One region of the Gelria sp. Kuro-4 genome, then DNA from elsewhere that is predicted to be linked to it. Evidence: riboswitches for the same ligand, from Rfam matches in the RefSeq annotation. Region 1 holds a riboswitch; the other holds the start of a gene.
What was found. A riboswitch is a leader RNA that binds a small molecule or an ion and turns the genes downstream of it on or off. The one in region 1 is predicted to bind thiamine pyrophosphate.

Region 1 (4,205 bases):
AACACAGCTTGGCGGCCATTACCAGTACCTGCCATTAACTGGGGGCGTAGCGGAAGAGTGACCACAGGTGCTTTCAAAGCTCCCCGGCCAGGAGCTTGCTTATGAGCTGGGCGACGCCGTTTTCGTTGTTGCCGGCGGTGACGTACTGCGCCTGGGAGCGGACGGCGGCGGGCGCGTTGGCCATGGCCACGCCCAGGCCGGCGCCCCGAAGCATCTCGAGGTCGTTCAGGCCGTCGCCTACGGCCACGGTGGCGGCGAGAGGGATGCCCAGGAGCTCCGCCAGGCGTTCCAGCGCGCGGCCCTTGGAGACTCCGGGGGCCAGCACCTCGAGGAGGTTCGGGTGCGAGGAGGTGGTGCGCACGGCCGCCGCCAGGCGCTCATGTACCCGCTCCGCCGCCGGCGCGAGCTCTTCCGGCTCGCCCAGGAAGTCGAACTGGCTTATGCCGCCGGCCACGTAGGCGGCCAGGTCAGGCACCACCACGGGCTCAACCGCTGAGTAGCCCAGGTAGATGCGCGTCCAGGTGGTGATCCTTTCCACCACCAGTTCACCGGCGGCATAGGCCTGACAGGAGAGCTCAAGCTCCCGGGCGGTCTGCACCAGTTTTTGCGCTGCCCCGCCGGCGATCATCTGGTGAGCGAGAACAACCCCAGCGGGGGTCATAAGGAGCGCGCCGTGGTGAAGGATGAGGGGCGCCGTAAGGCCCAGGCGGCGGGCGTAGGGGAGGGCATCGGCCAGGAGGCGCCCCGTGGCCAGGGTGACGGTGAGCCCGGCCGCCTGGGCCGCCTTTACGGCCGCCTCGGTTTCCAGGGTCAGCCGGCTGTCGTCGGTGAGCAGGGTTCCATCCAGGTCCAGGGCGAGCAGACGGTAGCGCAGGGGGCTCATCGGTTATTCTCCCCGGGAGCGAAAAAGACTCCCCACAACCTGTCCTCCGGCGGTATCGAGAAGGGTTTTTCACCGCCCGGTGTGCTCAGGAGACAGCCTTCTTCACCCGGCGCCGCCCGGCCAATGGCAGCCGCCGGGATGCGTGCCCCCACTGCCACCCGGCGGCCGGGAGCGCCTGCCGCCGGGAGAACAACCCGCTGGAAGAAAGCGTCGTTTACCCTGCCGATCATTCTGTGCACCTCCGCTCTTTCAGCACTTCCCCGGCCGGGCTCGGAAAGCGGCGACGAGCCTGCGGGCTGCGTCCTGCGGGTCCGGCGCGGCGACGACGGCGGAAACCACCGCCAGGCCGTCAACGCCGGTGGCGGCCACCGCCGCGGCATTGGCCGCGTTGATCCCGCCGATGGCCACCACAGGGATCTTCACCGCCGCCTTGATGGCCTTGAGCGGCTCGAGCCCGATGGCTTCCCCGGCATCGGCCTTGGTCCCGGTGGGAAACACAGCGCCCACGCCCAGGTAATCGGCCCCGTCCGCTTCGGCCTGCAGCGCTTCCTCCACGCTGGAGGCGGAGACGCCGATGATCTTTTCCGGCCCCAGTATCTGCCGCGCCAGGCGGCAGGGAATGTCCTCCTGGCCCAGGTGTACGCCCTCGGCGTCCACGGCCAGCGCCACATCCAGCCGGTCGTTGACGATGAGCGGGACGCCGTAGCGGCGCGTCACGGCAAGGAGCGTCTGTGCCTCCGCCACCATCTCCCGCCCGCCGGCCTCTTTTTCCCGGAGCTGTACCAGAGTGACGCCGCCGCGGATGGCTTTTTCCATCACCTCCGCCGAGCTGCGCCCGCCCGCCAGGCGCCGGTCGGTAATGGCATAGAGTTCATAGTTAACCTGCATACCTTCCCCTCCCTTGAGTGTCCGCCGGGACGGCTTCTGCCGGCCGGGTGGCCGCACGCGACAAAGGCCGCAGGGGAATGCCTGCGGCCCAACTTTCCCCGCCTTCCCTACGCTGGCATTACCCAGATCAGGTGTAAGGGTTGGCCTTCCGGCCTCTCAGCTCTTGGAGCTCCCCCAGCGGAACAACACGGTATTCGGTTGGCTCACCTAAGTGTTCGTCACGCGCAGCCGGATTCCTGCCCGCTGTACCCGAAGAGAGGCTCTTCGAAGCTGGGCACAGACAATCTGAGTACTTGCATTCTAAACCCTGCCGTTAGCCGACGGCACAGTTTCCGGAGCTCGCATGTAGGAGGGTACTTCCTTACTCCAACGGTGGTTCGCCGGTCCTAAGACCGTGCCGACGGACGGCTACTTCAACGGAGCACACTGCCAGTACTGGCCGTTGCAGTAGGCCAGCGGCCGCGCCTTGGCCGGGTCGATGCGGCCGCGGGCGTCGAGGACGGTCTCATCGGCGTGCACGGCCACAATTTCCGCGAGAAAGAGGTCGTGGCTTGGGAGTTTCACCACCTGCTGCACGCGGCACTCCAGATTCACCGGGCACTCGGCGATAAGCGGCGCCTTGACCTTTTGCGCCGGCACGGCGGTGAGACCGGTGGCGGCGAACTTGTCGCTGGTGCGCCCTGAGGTGCTCCCGCACACCTCCACCGCCTTCAGCTGGTCGGCCCGAGGAATGTTGACAACAAACTCACCGGTTTGGCTGATGAGCTCGTGCGAGTAGCGCGACGGCCTTACGCCGATTCCCACCATGGGCGGCGTTGAGTTTACCACCCCGGCCCAGGCCAGGGTGACGATGTTTTTGGGACCCGCGAGCCCGCCGCACGAGACCAAGACCACGGGTACGGGATAGAGCAGAGTCTGAGGAGTGAGCTGCTTCTTCATTGCAATCTCCTTCCAGTTTGATGCTTTAAATCATGCCCATACAGTCAGTCGGCTCTCGCTTCCTCTTCTGAGGATTTGCCGACGTAATCGATAGTTTGCTCACGCGTGAGCACATGGCGCACAAAATTTCCTTCGCGCTCGAGGCAGAGATCGAGTTCCTCCGGTGAGTAAGCCAAGGCTTCCACCGGTTCCATCACCTGGGCTGCTGCCTTTCCTAGTACTTCCCAGCGACGCCAAGCAGGCATGCCGGAAAAATCCGGGGAAACCACCAACAGGTCGATATCGCTCCCTTCTTTGGCTTCACCGCGGGCCCAGGAACCGAAAAGCATAGCCCGCTCCACTTGGATGCCTTGCGCAGCCAGCGCGGACAAGAAGGCTTGTACTATCGGAGTGACGATGTTTGGTCCTTGAGGCATTGTATCACTTCCCTTGCCTTGACTAGGTAATCCCGAGCCAACTCTTTAGGGTAGCGTTTAATTGCTTCGTCAAGAAGATCAGGGTAGCGGGTACCAACTCCGGCCATGTTTAGGACGGCAAGGAACTCCACATGTTCCGGGGTTAGCGCTGGCTGCGCGAGTTTAGCCAGCGCAAGAAGGTTATGCGTTTTCGGTGGCGTGTCACCTGTACGTTCTACGACAAGAGCCTTAAGCGCCTTTTCCACGAGATCCCTGAAAAACCCGGTACTCCTTGACACTTCTCAAGCCTGAGGTTTGCCACATAATGGTAGTTGGCGTGTATCTAGGTGCTTAAGTCACTCCCGATTTCCCTTGATATTCCTGGCTTTGAATGTTTTGTCACTACATTCAGGCCGTAGCCAGCTGAGCCGCGATTCTTTGCGCCATCTTTTTGACGTTCAGGCAGATAAAAGTCAGAAAGACCTGGATAGCTACGCGGAAACGACCCCGATAGCGGGCTCGTGCCATGCCGTGCCAGGTTTTGGCCTCGCCGAATATTCTCTCGATTGTTCTTCTGATGCGCATTGCAATTTTGATGCCTCGCGGTCGGTTAGCGAGGACTTCCGGTTTTACGTAGGCTCTTTTCCGGGTTTCGGTTTTACTCAGGCAGGAGTTACGATACGGACAGGCGGCACAGTCCTTTTCCGAGAAGTAATAGGTCAGCCCACCGTTCTTGTGAGGGGTACTGCCAATGGCCTTCTTGCCCGCTTTGCAACGGAGAACCTTTGATTTTGGGTTGTACTTAAAGCCTTGTTCCTCAAGCCTGTCTTTCTTTGTGCGATTAGGAATGTAGGGTTTGATATTGCTTTCAACCAACTCCGTTCGAAAAGTGGAATCATCGTAACCCTTGTCAGCAGCCAGTCGGGATGCCTTCAACTCCCTTTCTTCCAAGGCCGCTATCATTTCCTTGGCGGGTTCAAGTTCCGCTTCGTTGCCTGGAGTAACCTCCACAGCGGTGACAATGCCCGTCTCATCGCAAGCCGCATGAACTTTGTATCCCAAGAACGGTTCGTCTTTCTTCTTAAAGCCCCAGCGAGCCT
Region 2 (4,205 bases), 1.1 Mb from region 1:
GCCTTTTCAAAGAGCTGTTGGTCTTTCGCCACAATAGAGGGCACGTTCAGCGGCAGCGCCACGTAGGTGGCGTTGATTTCGCGGGGGAGGGCCCCTTTCTGTGGCGTTCCCCCGGCGCAGCCGCTCAGGCTTAAGGTCAAGAGAACGAAGAGCAGGCCGGCGATGATTTTTCTTGCCATCTATTATACCTCCAAAAGAGCCAAAATCCGGCGCCGCAGTGCGGCGAAGGCCGGTGCGGTGCGGTCCCGCGGGTAAGGCAGGTCGATAGCCACCACCTCCTTCACGCGCCCCGGGCGGGCGGTTAGAACCACTACCTGGCCTGCCAGGAACACCGCCTCTTCGATGTCGTGGGTGACGAGAAGGAGGGTGGCGCCGGTGGTCTGCCAGAGCCGGACCAGCTCGCCCTGCAGGCGGCTGCGGGTGATGGCGTCCAGGGCGGCAAACGGTTCATCCAGGAGCAGCAGCTCGGGCGCCGGGGCCAGGGCGCGGGCCAGCGCCGCCCGCTGCGCCATGCCGCCTGAGAGCTGGTCCGGGTAGGCGGCGGCGAAGGCGGTAAGGCCCACCAGGTCCAGCGCCGCCGCAGCGCGCTCGGTGCGCACGCGCCCCGGCACGCCGCGCAGGCCAAAGGCCGCATTCTCCGCCACCGTAAGCCAAGGGAAAAGGCGCGGCTCCTGAAAGACCAGCCCGCAGGCCCGGCTGGGGCCCGCCACCGGCTGCCCCTTGAGGAACACGCTGCCGGCGCTCGGGACGTCCAGCCCGGCGATGAGGCGCAGCAGGGTGGTTTTGCCGCAGCCGCTCGGGCCTACTACCGCCGCCGCTGCACCTGCTTCCACGGACAGAGAAACGCCCGCCAGGGCGGTGAGCGCCTTCCCATCCAGGCAAAAGGCCTTTTCGATCCCCTTTACCTCCAGGTACGGCATGGCGCCCCTCCTTTTGCCGCCGCCTGCGCCCGGGCGGGTTCCCCGCGGCCGGCCGGGAGCGCCGGCCGGCGCCGCAGGCGGCGCTCGGCGCAGTCAAGGAACGCTTCCAGGGAGAGGCCCACCAGCCCGATCACGGCCACGCCGCCCAGGATGACCGCCGGTTGCGAGAGCTCGCGGGCCTCTACAATGAGGTACCCAAGACCGCTCGGGGCAGCGATGAGTTCCGCCGCCACCAGCGCCCGCCAGCTGTAGCCCAGGCCGAGCCTAAGGCCGGTGAAGATGGCCGGGGCCGCGGCCGGCAGGTACACCTCGCGGATGAGCGCGAGCGGCGGCAGGCGGTACAAGAGCCCCACTTCAATGAGGCGCGGGTCGGCCGCGGCAATGCCGTGCAGGGTGTTGAGAAAAAGAGGAAAGAAGGCGGCGTAGGCGATCACCGCGTTCTTCGAGGCTTCCCCGATCCCCAGCCAGAGGATGAAGAGCGGTATCCAGGCTATGGGCGGCACATGCTGCAAAAAGCCCAGGGTAGGGGCGAGGAGCTCCCGCGCGCGGCGTGAGAGCCCCACCACAAGCCCCAGCGGGAGGGCCAGGACCACCGCCAGGCCAAACCCGGCCAGCACCCGCCCCAGGCTGGCCGTAAGGTGCACCCAGAGCTCACCGCTCTCGATCAGCTCGCCCAGCGCCCGCGCTACGGCGGGCGGTGCAGGCAGGAGGTAGGGGGTGAAGGGGCCGAAGCGGGCGGCGGCCCACCAGCCGGCCACCAGCGCCGCCGGGAGCAGCATTCTCCGGCCTAAACGCCAAAAAGGCCGCACTCCGGCCGCCGGCGACGCCGGCACGGCAACCAGAGGGGCCTTCCTGAGTCCCATGCTTTTTTCCTCCTTCCCTTGGCGGCAGGGTGCAACCCCTGGTCGCAGGAACGGGATGGGTGGCTTCCCTTCTCGGGGCGGCTGCACCGTACCCGGGTCAGGATTGTCAGCCATGTAACTATCTTTACCATAAGTTTAGCAGCATGGGTTTGTCTTTGGCAAGGGGTTTTTCTCATGTCTCCTGCGAAAAAAAGTCACGATCCGGCGGTAGGTCGGGGGGAGGCCGCGCCGGTTACAGTTTGTGCTCGCTGATTTCCACGTCGCGGGCCGGAAATCCCAACGTCATGGTTGTCTCGATCACCTTGCCATTTTCCCGGACGGTGGAGAGGGAGGGCCGGAGCTCGGGACGGGGGCAGACTTTGGCGGGGCAGGGTTCAAGACGTCTTGGCCGGCCTTGCAGTTCTACGGAATTCCTTTCTGTCAGCCTGTACGGTGTAAAAACTCATTTACTTTTCTACCAGCAAGGACTATAATGGGGCTGACAACAGCATAGGGCAACTGCTAGGGGAGCCCGCACGGGCTGAGATAAGGGAGCCGTCCCTTGACCCTGTGACCTGATCTGGGTAATACCAGCGTAGGGAAGCGGTGCAGCAGCAAAGTTACCGCCTTTCCTTACGGGAAGGCGGTTTCCATTTTCCCCCGGCCCTTGCCCTGACGTAAGGAGGACCAGCATGACTTTACCCCGTGTACTCACCATCGCCGGCTCCGACTCGGGCGGCGGGGCCGGCATCCAGGCGGACCTCAAGACCTTCACCGTGCTCGGCGCCTACGGCATGAGCGCCCTCACCGCGGTGACGGCGCAGAACACCCTGGGCGTGCAGGGGATCTACCCCTTGAGCCCGGCGGCGGTGGCGGCCCAGATCACCTCGGTGCTCACGGACATCGGGGCCGATGCCGCCAAGACCGGCATGCTCTTTTCGGCGGAGATCATTCGGGCGGTGGCCGAGAGGATCCGGCCCTTCCGCCTCAGCCGGTTGGTGGTGGACCCGGTGATGGTCGCGAAGGGCGGTGCGCGCCTCCTGGAAAGCACGGCCGAGGCCGCGCTGAAGGCGGAACTTTTGCCCCTGGCGGCGGTGGTGACGCCCAATCTGCCCGAGGCCGAGGTCCTGGCCGGGATGAGCATCCGGAAAGCGGCAGAGATGAAAGAAGCGGCCCGGCGCATTGTAGCCCTGGGGGCACGCGCTGTGGTGATCAAGGGCGGCCACCTGGCAGGCCCGCCGCTCGACCTCCTGTATGACGGCGCTGCTTTCCACGAGTTCCAGGGCGAACGCTGCGCGACCAAGAACACCCACGGCACCGGCTGCACCTTCTCCGCCGCTTTGGCAGTGGGGTTGGCGCAGGGACTGGAACTTCCGGCCGCTGTGCGCCGGGCCAAGGACTTCACCGCCTGCGCCATCCGTGCCGCCGTTCCCCTGGGGCACGGCCACGGCCCCACCAACCACCTGGCCTGGCTCGAGGCACATTGAGAACGAAGAAGAAACGGGGAAGAGGGGGATGCTTATGACCCTTGAGGAAAACGTAGGAGCCATCCTGGAAAGGATCCGGCAGGAGCGTCCGCTGGTACACCACATCACCAACACCGTGGTGGCCAACATCACGGCGAACATCACCCTGGCCTTCGGCGCTGCCCCGGTTATGGCGGATGCACCAGAAGAGGTAGAGGAGATGGTGGCCCAGGCCCAGGCGCTGGTTCTTAACACCGGAACGCCGTCGCGCGCCGGCTGGGAAGCCATGCTGCGCGCCGGGCGGGCGGCGAACCGCAGGGGTATCCCGGTGGTGCTGGACCCGGTGGGTGTGGGCGCCACCCGGTTTCGCCAGGAGCTCGCTCACGAGCTCGTCACCGAGCTCAAGCTTGCCGTCATTCGCGGCAACGCAGCGGAAATGGGGGCCCTGGCCGGGGAGGCGGTGCGGCCGCGCGGCGTGGACAGCCGGCTGGAGGAAGGGGCGCGGGCGGAGGATGCGGCTTGGCGGGCAGAAATCGCCAGGACGGTGGCGGACCGCTTTCAGACCGTAGCCGCCGTGACGGGAAGGTGGGACTTCATTGCCTCCGGCCGCCGCCTGGCCCGGGTGGAGAACGGCCACCCGCTGCTTACGGCCATCACCGGTAGCGGCTGCATGGCCACGGCGGTGATCGGAGCGTGGGTTGCCGCCGCCGAGGACGCCTTCGTCGCTGCTGCCGGCGCGCTCATGGCCTACGGCGTGGCGGCCGAGCTGGCCGCAGAGCGGGCGAGCGGCCCCGGCACCTTCCAGGCGCACCTTTTTGATGCCGCCTACCGCCTCACGCCGGCGCAGCTGGTGCAGCAGGCGCGCCTTACCCTGGTGTGAGGGCGGTTCGCCCGCGCGCGGGACGGTGGAGGACAATGGACAATTTGCGAAAGGACGGTGTGCTTCCGTGAAAACCCGTGAGCTTACCTTAATGGCC

Region 2: it holds a riboswitch for thiamine pyrophosphate, as region 1 does, so the genes downstream of both, thiD (bifunctional hydroxymethylpyrimidine kinase/phosphomethylpyrimidine kinase) here and thiE (thiamine phosphate synthase) in region 1, are expected to answer to the same signal.

What each region holds. Positions count from the first base shown of each region.
Region 1 covers NZ_AP024619.1:2,745,552-2,749,756, reverse strand. The annotation lists gene K5554_RS13750 (Cof-type HAD-IIB family hydrolase) at 74-883, opposite strand; gene K5554_RS13745 (hypothetical protein) at 880-1,113, opposite strand; gene thiE (thiamine phosphate synthase) at 1,133-1,771, opposite strand; TPP riboswitch at 1,858-1,957, opposite strand; gene K5554_RS13735 (flavin reductase family protein) at 2,180-2,710, opposite strand; gene K5554_RS13730 (nucleotidyltransferase domain-containing protein) at 2,755-3,126, opposite strand; gene K5554_RS14775 (HEPN domain-containing protein) at 3,093-3,371, opposite strand; gene K5554_RS13720 (IS1182 family transposase) at 3,514-4,205, opposite strand, start outside.
Region 2 covers NZ_AP024619.1:964,083-968,287, forward strand. The annotation lists gene K5554_RS04860 (NrtA/SsuA/CpmA family ABC transporter substrate-binding protein) at 1-179, opposite strand, end outside; gene K5554_RS04865 (ABC transporter ATP-binding protein) at 183-920, opposite strand; gene K5554_RS04870 (ABC transporter permease) at 902-1,783, opposite strand; TPP riboswitch at 2,277-2,381, shown strand; gene thiD (bifunctional hydroxymethylpyrimidine kinase/phosphomethylpyrimidine kinase) at 2,455-3,249, shown strand; gene thiM (hydroxyethylthiazole kinase) at 3,284-4,108, shown strand; gene thiW (energy coupling factor transporter S component ThiW) at 4,176-4,205, shown strand, end outside.